Regions from separate parts of the Mesorhizobium sp. CA7 genome, predicted to be linked through region 2. Evidence: riboswitches for the same ligand, from Rfam matches in the RefSeq annotation. Region 2 holds a riboswitch; the other holds the start of a gene.
What was found. A riboswitch is a leader RNA that binds a small molecule or an ion and turns the genes downstream of it on or off. The one in region 2 is predicted to bind thiamine pyrophosphate.

Region 1 (4,834 bases), on a different contig from region 2:
GCTGGATGCGGGTCGAGAACCCCTTGACCACGGTGAGATCGCCAAAGCTCTTGTCGATGTTCCTGGCCTCGATCACCAGCTTGCCGGACTCGGCGGCGTCGCTGGCCACCATCGTCGCGGTGCCCTCTGCGCCGCGATGGCTGCGGAAGCGCTGGCGCATGGTTTGCAACTCGCCGAGGCGGCGCATGTTGCGCTTGCGCCTGGCGGTCACGCCATAGCGCAGCCAATGTTCCTCGCGCACGATCTGGCGGCCGAGCTTGTGCTGATCGCGCTCTTCCTCTTCCAGCACCTGGTCGCGCCATTCCTCGAAATGCGCAAAGCCCTTGTCCAGCCGCCGCGTCTGGCCGCGGTCCAGCCAGACAGTGGCGCGCGTGACGCGCTCGAGAAACCGGCGGTCATGCGAGATCAGGATCACCGCGGAGGAGGTGCGGGCGAGCTCTTCTTCCAGCCATTCAATCACCGAAAGGTCGAGATGGTTGGTCGGCTCGTCGAGGAGCAGAATGTCGGGTTCCGGTGCCATGACGCGGGCAAGGGCGGCGCGGCGCGCCTCGCCGCCGGACAGGTCGTTCGGCCGCTCCTCGCCGGTCAGGCCAAGATGGTCCATCAGATAGGTGGCGCGATGCGGATCGTCGGCCGGGCCAAGGCTCGCCTCGACATAGGCGCGCACGTCGGCGAAGCCGTCCATGTCCGGCATCTGCGGCAGATAGCGGACCGTGGCCGAAGGCTGGCGGAACACCTCGCCATCCTGCGGCTCGATCATCCCGGCGGCGATCTTGAGCAGCGTCGACTTGCCCGAGCCGTTGCGCCCGACCAGCGCGATCTTCTCGCCGGCGGATGCGCTGAGCGCCGCGCCGTCGAGCAGCGGGGTGCCGCCGAAAGTCAGTTTAATGTCGTCGAGGTTGAGGAGTGGCGGCGCCATGTCAACTTTCTGGAAGAGGATAGGGGTGGGCCAGAAGCAGGGCCCGGCCGCGCTCCAGCGCGATGCCAAGCTGCCCTTTGACCTCATTTGATATAGTGAGCGAGGAACCGAACGCCACCTCGACGCGGTCGAGAGGCCATTTGGCGCCGGTGACCGTCAGGCCGGACAGGTCGGAAAAGCCGAGCACCGAAAACAAGGTGCCGTCGTCATAGTCGAAGCTGGCCTTGCCGCGCAGGATGGGAGCGCCTTCCTGCGCGCCGCTGGTCAGCAGCACGGTCGTGCCAGCCTCGGCCAGCCGCACGGCCAGCGCCAGATGCAGGAAGGCATGGTCGGCGCGCTTGCCGCCGAAGGCGCCGGCCAGCACGAGGCTGGTGGCGCCACGCTGAAGCGCTTCCGCTATGGCGAGCTCGCCATCGGTCATGTCCTTCTCGGCCGGAAAGACTTTTCGCGGCACGGCGGCGAGATCATCCGGCAGGTTCGCCGGCACCGAGTCGAAATCGCCGACCCAAAGTTCGGGGACAAGTCCAAGCATGCGGGCATGGCCGATGCCGGCATCGGCGGCGATGACGCGCGAGCCAGCGATCTGGCGTTCGAGCCGGGGCGTGCGGATAAGCTCGCCGGCAAGCAGGATGGTGAATGTGCCCATGGCCGTCGCCCTTACCAGCCCGTCGGGCGAAACGGAAGCGGGATGCCGTGCGCTTCGGCTGCGAGGCTACCGGCGAACATTAGCTGCCCGGCAAACTTCCGCTTGCGCGCTGCTTCGGCGGGGCCTATCTGTCGAAACGCTCTAACGGGGTGCCGGACGTGATCCGGCTGAGAGGCGATCAAGCCAACCCGCTGAACCTGATCCGGTTTGTACCGGCGGAGGGATTAGACGTTTCGGACGATCCGGCGCCTCAATTCCTTGTCACTCGAACGAAGGAGGCGCCGATATGCGCGCAATACTGTCCCATCTCATTCTCGCAACCGGCTTAGTTTCGCTTCTGGCGGGCGTCGCGCCTGCCGCTGCGAAGGACAAGCTCACCGTCTATACCTATGAAAGCTTTACCGCCGATTGGGGTCCCGGCCCGGCGGTGAAGAAGGAATTCGAGGCCGAATGCGGCTGCGATCTCGAATTCGTCTCGGTGGCCGACGGCGTGGCGCTCCTCAACCGCGTCAAGCTCGAAGGCGCCGGCACCAAGGCCGACATCGTGCTCGGCCTCGACACCAATCTCACCGCCGACGCCAAGGCGAGCGGACTGTTCGTGCCGCATGGCGAAGTCTCCGCCATCGACGTGCCTGGAGGCTGGAGCGACGACACTTTCGTGCCTTTCGACTACGGCTATTTCGCCGTCGTCTATGACACGCAGAAGCTTAAAGTCCCGCCGAAGAGCCTGAAGGAACTGGTCGAAGGCGCCGGCACGGACAAGATCGTCATCCAGGATCCGCGCACCTCGACGCCGGGCCTCGGCCTGCTCTTGTGGGTGAAATCGGTCTATGGCGACAAGGCGCCGGAAGCCTGGGCCAAGCTGAAATCGAAAGTGCTGACGGTGACGCCGGGCTGGAGCGAGGCCTATGGCCTGTTCACCAAGGGCGAGGCGCCAATGGTGCTTTCCTACACCACCTCGCCGGCCTACCACATGGTGGCCGAGAACACCGAGCGCTACCAGGCCGCCTCGTTCGAGGAAGGCGAATACCTGCAGATCGAGGTTGCCGGCATCACCACGACGGGCGCGAAGAACCCGCTGGCGCAAAAGTTCATCGCCTTCATGACCGGACCGAAATTCCAGGATGTCATTCCGGAAACCAACTGGATGTTCCCGGCCGGCAAGACCGACAAGCCGCTCAACCCGGCCTTCGACAAACTGGTGAAGCCGACCAAGACCTTGCTGTTCAGCCCGCAGGAGGTCGCCGCCAACCGCAAGGCGTGGGTGGATGAGTGGCTGGCGGTGATGAGCAAGTAGGATCGCTATTCGCGCAAGATGATCGCTCTACGGCGCCCCCCTCTGTCCTGCCGGACATCTCCCCCACAGGGGGGGAAATTGGCCGTCATCGGCGGTTTCGCCAACTGGCGACGTTGCAGTGATGAGCGAGGGGCGGGCGCTGCTGATCTCCCCCCTTGTGGGGGAGATGTCCGGCAGGACAGAGGGGGGCGCGAAGGAACACGGCGTTTGCTGAATTCCACCAAGGTGCAACGTGCAAGCCGCCGTGCACCCTGACTCCCGCGTCACCGCCGGCGTCGTCGCGCTGGCGGCCATCGCCCTCCTCATCGGCGGTGCCTTCGCCGGCCTCGCCGTCGAAGGCGCGCACGATCTCTCCGGCGCTGCCGCCGCCTTCGACAATTATCTCCTGCGCGTCGCCCGCTTCACGCTGTGGCAGGCGGCTCTCTCGACGCTGCTGTCGGTCGCGCCGGCGCTGCTCGTGGCGCGCGCTTTGTCGAGGCATCCGGCCTTTCCAGGTCGCGGCCTGATCCTGCAATTGTTCACCCTGCCGCTGGCCTTACCGGCGATCGTCGCCGCGCTCGGCATTCTGGCGCTCTACGGTCGGGTCGGATATTTAGCCGGCGTCCTCGCCAGACTTGGCGGTGCGGATTGGCCGGGGATCTACGGCCTCTCCGGCATCCTTGTCGCTCATGTCTTCTTCAACCTGCCCTTGGCGACGCGCCTGTTCCTCGAGGCGCTGGGCACCGTTCCCGCCGACCAGTGGCGGCTGGCGAGCCAGCTCGGCATGGGTGCCTGGCCGGCCTTCCGGCTGATCGAATGGCCGGTGCTGCGCGCGGCCCTGCCGGGGATTGCCGGGTTGGTCTTCATGCTCTGCATCACCTCCTTCACCATCGTGCTGACGCTCGGCGGCAGTCCGGCCGCGACGACACTGGAAGTGGCCATCTACCAGGCGCTGCGCTTCGATTTCGATCCTACGCGGGCCGTAACACTGACGTTTCTCCAGATCGCGCTCACCTTCGTCGTGGTCGCAGCACTCACGCGGCTCGGCGCCAACACGGTCGGTGATGCCAATCTGCCGGTGGCGCCGCGCCGCTACCTTTCGGCGGGCCGGATCGAAAGCGCGCTGAATGCCGGCCTCATCATGCTTGCCCTGCTGTTCGTCGCCGGACCGATGCTGGCGACCGTGCTTTCAGGTCTGGGGACGGATCTCGGACGGTTGGCCGGTGAAGCGGCGGTGCGCCGCGCCACCTTCACCAGCGCCGGCTTTGCCCTGCTTGCGGCGCTTCTCAGCGTGACGCTGTCGCTGGCGCTGATCGCGGCACGGCGCGCGCTGGCCCTACGGCGCCGGGCAGGCGGGGCCATGGGCCTGCTCGAACATGCCGCCGACACCGGCGCCGGCTTCGTGCTCGTCGTGCCGCCGATCGTGCTTGGCGCCGGCTGGTTTCTGGCGCTGCGCCACGTCACCGATGTCTTTGCCATCGCGCCGGTCATGGTCGTCGCCGTCAACGCAGTGATGGCGATGCCCTTCGCCATTCGCGCCGTTCGCCCGGCCTATGACGCGGCGAGCGAGCGCCACGAGCGGCTTTGCCTTGCGCTCGGCATAACCGGCTGGAACCGACTCAGCCTGATAGACTGGCCGTCGCTGAGGCGGCCCTTGGCCACCGGCTTCGCCTTCGCCATGGCGCTGTCGCTCGGCGATCTCGGCGTGATCGCGCTGTTCGGCAGCGATTCCGTGCAGACCTTGCCCTATCTGCTTTTGGCGCGCATGAGCAGCTACAGGACAGCCGACGCCGCGGGACTTGCCTTGCTGCTCGGCCTCGTCTGCCTGATGCTGGTGGTCGCGGCCGACTGGCTGGGGCGGGAAGGAAAGTCATGACGACCATCGACGGCACCGCCGCGCAAAAGGGCCTCGCCGTCGCGCTGGATGGCGTCTCGTTCAGCTATGGCGAATCCTCCTTCCGCTTCGACGCCGAATTCGCGGCCGGCAGGATCA
Region 2 (4,834 bases):
ATCGCCTATGGCGGTGGCAAACCGCTATTCAGCGGTTTGACGGACGCGCTAAACGTCCTCGTGACGGCCGCTTACGATAACGGCACCATGCTTCGCATCTACGCTCCCCGCTGAACCGTCACGACCTCTGAGCGAAGGCTTCGACCATGGCGGCCGGCTGACCGGCACGCTCGGCATCGCTGCCGCCAGCAGCCAGGCCGGCGGCATGCGGGTTGCAATTAAGCTATAAGAGGAGGCTATCGCGTCCCTTGTTTTCCGGCGTATCGCGCGACCGCGCAGAGGAAGGCAAGCGCTGCCATGTCGCAAGCTGCGCGTGACGGCGACGGACCTTTGGCGAAAAGGACCGCGTCGGCAACCGGGACCGTCAGGCCATGCTTGCGGGCGAATGAAGTGACTTCGTAGGGCTGATCGTCAGGCTGTATGCCGATGTCGATTTGTTGGTCCATCAAAACGAAATTCCTCCCTGGTATACGGCTTTACCCTCCTTCGCCTGCGCAGAATTAACGCCCGGCCGCTCGCCCGCGTCCACCAATTGGCGATTGTGTGAAACGATGCATTTTTCGAGGCCCAGAGCCAAGGGTTGCAGCGACATGATTGTTCTCGTCGCTGGCGGCCTTGGAGTTCCTTCCCTTCTCTAACGGAAGAGGTCAGAACGCTCCTCACCAGGCGTCGCTCGAGCGGGCAAACCTCACCCCCGCGGCGATCATCGCGCTTTCGCATTCGCTGATCAGCCTCAGGTTGCGCAAATACCGCGCCGCCGTCTCCGGCAGCCAGGCGGCACAGGCCTCAACATAGACGCGGCCGTGCACCAGCGCGCCGGTCGAAAGGCGCTCCTCCTTTTCGGCGATCACCTTCAGATATTGCCGGATGAAGCGGATGTCGTCGGCGATGTCCTGGCTGGCCATGCGCCAGGCACCGGCAAGGCGTTCGCGCTCGGCGAGCGGCAAAGGCGACAACAACGGGTGGGAGAGGTCGGCAAAAGCGGCATGGTTCGCGGTGTTCAAGCAAATCCCCTCAATGGAAGGGAAGTATCGTACTTTATGTACGAAAAGCAATCAAGCGGGATTCGTACAACATGAACGACAAAATAGTTAGATAAAGCAGTTATAACAAAACTACAAAAATCTTATAACCACCGGCATCTCCCATAGGGAGATGGGCGCCTGGCCCAACTGACACCGCAAAAAACCGCTTTCCCAGCACCGCAAACAGTGCTTTAACCCGGCCATCCACAGGGGTGCTCCGTACGGTCGGGGCTGAGATGGTGGCGGCAAGCCTCCGGACCCTAAAGCTGATCTGGATAATACCAGCGGAGCGAGGCGGGCCATGTTTTCCGGCGCACAGATTTCCCTTTATCCCATGGCCGACGATTTCGTCGGCGTGATCCTTGGCGCGCTTGGCGCGCTCGATCCTTACCGCGACAGGCTGAGGATCGAAACCGACGATATCTCGACGCTGCTGGTCGGGCCGCCCGAGGTGCTGTTCCCAGCCATGCGCGACCTGTTCGTGGCGGCCGCCAAAAGCGGCAGGCACTGTGTGCTGTCGGCCGCCGTCTCGCGCGGCTGCCCCGGCGAGCCGGATGACCCGATCTGCCGCTCCGAGGAGATCGGCGGCCCGGCGATCCCGCTCGACGAACGCAAGCGCGCCGCGCTGCGCGCCGTCGGGGCCACGCTTTCGACCAACCAGCCGGTGGCGGCGCAATTCTCGCTCTATGTGATGGGCACCGGCGACCACATGGACGAGATCTATGGCTGCATCGATTTCCTGAAACGGTCGGGCGTCTTCGAACGCTCCAAGCATTTTTGCACCAAGCTGCGCGGCGACGCCGGCGCGGTGTTCGCCACGCTGAACGAAGCCTTCTGCCGCTTCGGGCCGGGTGCCGGTCACGTGACGCTCGATATCACCATTTCGGCGAACAGCCCGACCGCGGCTTGAGCGCAAGCTCGATCTATCGAGGTAGATGTCGTGGCTGTTTGGCTTGATCCATCGCGTCGGGGAGATGCTCCCAGTCCCATCTCGCAGGAGAGAAGGGAACCTTCGGCGATCGGCGAAAGCCGAGGTGACGGCCAATCTCCCCCCTTGCGGGGGAGATGCCCGGCAGGGCAGAGGGGGGTGCTGTCCCGCCGGCCGCTCAACTGGTTGCGCGCGCGGCGTTCGCCAATTGCTTTCGCACAACTTTCGAAAGCTGGCGTTCCTTCGCGCCCCCCTCTGGCCTGCCGGCCATCTCCCCCTCAAGGGGGGAGATCAGCTGTAGCGTCCGCCATCGCCAAGATCTTCCCCGCTGCCCTCGCATTCGCTCTCCTTCTCGTCGCTTGGGATCTCTACGCCCGCCTTGGCGGCATCGCCCCTACCGTGCTCCCTGCACCCTCGCGCGTGCTGGCGCAGGCCTGGGAGAACCGGGCGGCGCTGGGCGACAACACGCTTCCCACCATCCGTGCCACGCTGGCGGGCTTTGCTTGCTCGCTCGTTGCCGCCTTCATCCTCTCGGCGCTGGTTGACTTCTTTGCCCCCTTGCGCCGCGCGCTGTTCCCGCTCCTGATCGCCAGCCAGACCTTGCCGCTGGTGGCGATCGCGCCGCTGGTGGTGCTTTGGTTCGGCTTCGGGCTGTTGCCGAAGATCCTGCTCGTGGCGCTGGTCACCTTCTTTCCGATGATGGTGGCATTGGTCGAGGGCTATGCCGCCACGGCCAAGGAAATCAGTCAGATGCTCGCCGCCATGGGAGCAGGGCGCCGGCGCATCTTCTGGCTCGCTCGGTTACCGTCGGCGCTGCCCTATTTCTTCGCCGGACTGCGCATCTCCATCACCTATGCCGTGGTCGGCGCCATCTTCGCCGAATATGCGGGCGCCGCCAAAGGGCTCGGCATCTATATGCTCAGCGCCAAGAACAATTTCCGCCCCGACCTGGTGCTCGCCGCCGTCGCGGTCAGCTCGGCGCTCACGCTCACGCTGTTCGGCCTCGCCGTGCTCGCCCAGCGTCTCGCCGTGCCCTGGGAAAATGCAAAGAGCGAAAGGGCGGGGCGCTATGGCGACAAGCCTTCCCGAGAGGGCCGGCCATGACCCGGCTCGAGCTCCGCAACATGCGAAAAAACTTCGGCGCGCTCGAGGTTCTGGCGGACATTTCGCTGCATGTCGAAGAAGGCGAGTTCGTCTCGATCCTCGGCCCCTCCGGCGCGGGCAAGTCGACACTGTTCCAGTTACTCACCGGCGCGATCCGGGGCGAGGGTGAGGTGCGCTTCGACGGCGCGCCGCTCGATGGCGCCCGCTTCGCCTTCATGCCGCAGCGCGATGCGCTGATGCCGTGGCGGCGCGTCATCGACAATGCGACGCTGGGGCTCGAGGTGCAGGGCATGAAGCGCCGCGCGGCGCGCGAGCGCGTGGCCCCGTTGTTCGCCGAGTTCGGCCTTGCCGGCTTCGAGCGCGCCTGGCCGGCCGAGCTGTCCGGCGGCATGCGCCAGCGCGCGGCATTGCTGCGCACCGTCGTGCAGCAGCGCGACATGCTGCTCCTCGACGAGCCGTTCGGCGCGCTCGACGCGCTCACCCGCGCGGCCATGCAGCGCTGGCTGGAGACGATGTGGCGAAACCATCGCTGGACGGCGCTGCTCATCACCCATGACGTGCGCGAGGCGGTGCTTCTGTCCGACCGTATCTATGTGCTGTCGGCGCGGCCCGCGCGGGTGGTGCGCGAGGTGGCTGTGCCGCTGCCGCGCCCGCGCACCGAGAGCACGGCGTTTGCCCGTGAGGCCGCCGGGATGGAGGCCGGCATCCTCGACATTTTGCTCGGCGCCGCCGAACCGATTTCCCGACCATCCGATGGAGAAAACCGATGACCGACTTCACCCGCCGCCAAGCGATGCTTCTGGCCGCCAGCCTGCCATTTGCCGGGACTGCTGCACGTGCCCGGGCCGCCGCGCAAAAAATCACCGTCGCGCTCGACTGGACCGTCAACACCAATCACATCGGCCTGTTCGTCGCCCGCGACAAGGGCTTTTACCGCGATGCGGGCATCGAGGTCGAAATCCTGCCCTATGCCGACACCGGCTCGGGCACGCTGGTGGCCAGCCAGGTCGCCGATTTCGGCATTTCCGGCTCGCTCGGCCTGTTCACGCAAAAGAGCGCGGGCGCGGATTTGAAGGCCGTCTACGCCGTCGTCCAGTCGGAGACCGGCCACGTCGTCTTCAACGCCGACCGCGCCGCCATCAAGACTCCGAAAAATCTCGACGGCCTGACCTATGGCGGCTTCGGCAGCGCCTGGGAGAACGCGCTGATCTCGACCATCATCCGCCATGACGGCGGCAAGGGTGAGTTTTCCACTGTGACGCTGGGTACCTCGGCTTATGAGGCATTGGCCAACGGCGCGGTCGATTTCACGCTGGAGGTCTCGACCTGGGAAGGCGTCGAGGCCGGACTGAAGGGGCTCAAGCAGCGCAGCTTCCGCTATGCCGATTATGGCGTGCCGGACGAGCACACCACGTTGATCGTCTCCAGCAACGCCTTCCTCGCCGCCAACCGACAGGCGGCCGCGGCCTTCGTCCAGGCGACGCGGCGCGGCTACGCATTCGCCGTCGATCATGCGCAGCAGGCGGGCGAGCTGCTGATCGCCGCGAACAAGGATACGCTGACCAACCCAGCGCTGGTGCAAGCCTCGCTGAAGGCGCTGAACGACGGGCACTTCCTGAAAAGCGCGGACGGCGCCATCGGCACGATGGACAAGGCCAAGATGGAGGCGATGGGCGGGTATCTGTTCGCCTCGGGAATATTGCTTGATGGCGACGGCAAGGTGCTAAAGGAGCGGCCGAATCTCGGGGCCTATTTCACGAATGAGTTTGTGGGGTAG

Region 1: linked by a shared signal. The riboswitch ahead of thiB (thiamine ABC transporter substrate binding subunit) and the one ahead of LB552_RS22380 (Ykof family thiamine-binding protein) in region 2 are both predicted to bind thiamine pyrophosphate.

The regions. Positions count from the first base shown of each region.
Region 1 covers NZ_JAIUHH010000009.1:149,597-154,430, forward strand. Annotated here, with positions in the region: gene LB552_RS17965 (ABC-F family ATP-binding cassette domain-containing protein) at 1-919, opposite strand, end outside; gene LB552_RS17970 (thiamine diphosphokinase) at 921-1,565, opposite strand; TPP riboswitch at 1,701-1,806, shown strand; gene thiB (thiamine ABC transporter substrate binding subunit) at 1,852-2,862, shown strand; gene thiP (thiamine/thiamine pyrophosphate ABC transporter permease) at 3,107-4,717, shown strand; gene thiQ (thiamine ABC transporter ATP-binding protein) at 4,714-4,834, shown strand, end outside.
Region 2 covers NZ_JAIUHH010000015.1:71,111-75,944, reverse strand. Annotated here, with positions in the region: gene LB552_RS22390 (dihydrofolate reductase family protein) at 1-114, shown strand, start outside; gene LB552_RS22385 (hypothetical protein) at 660-1,004, opposite strand; TPP riboswitch at 1,224-1,336, shown strand; gene LB552_RS22380 (Ykof family thiamine-binding protein) at 1,327-1,935, shown strand; gene LB552_RS22375 (ABC transporter permease) at 2,263-3,057, shown strand; gene LB552_RS22370 (ABC transporter ATP-binding protein) at 3,054-3,827, shown strand; gene LB552_RS22365 (ABC transporter substrate-binding protein) at 3,824-4,834, shown strand.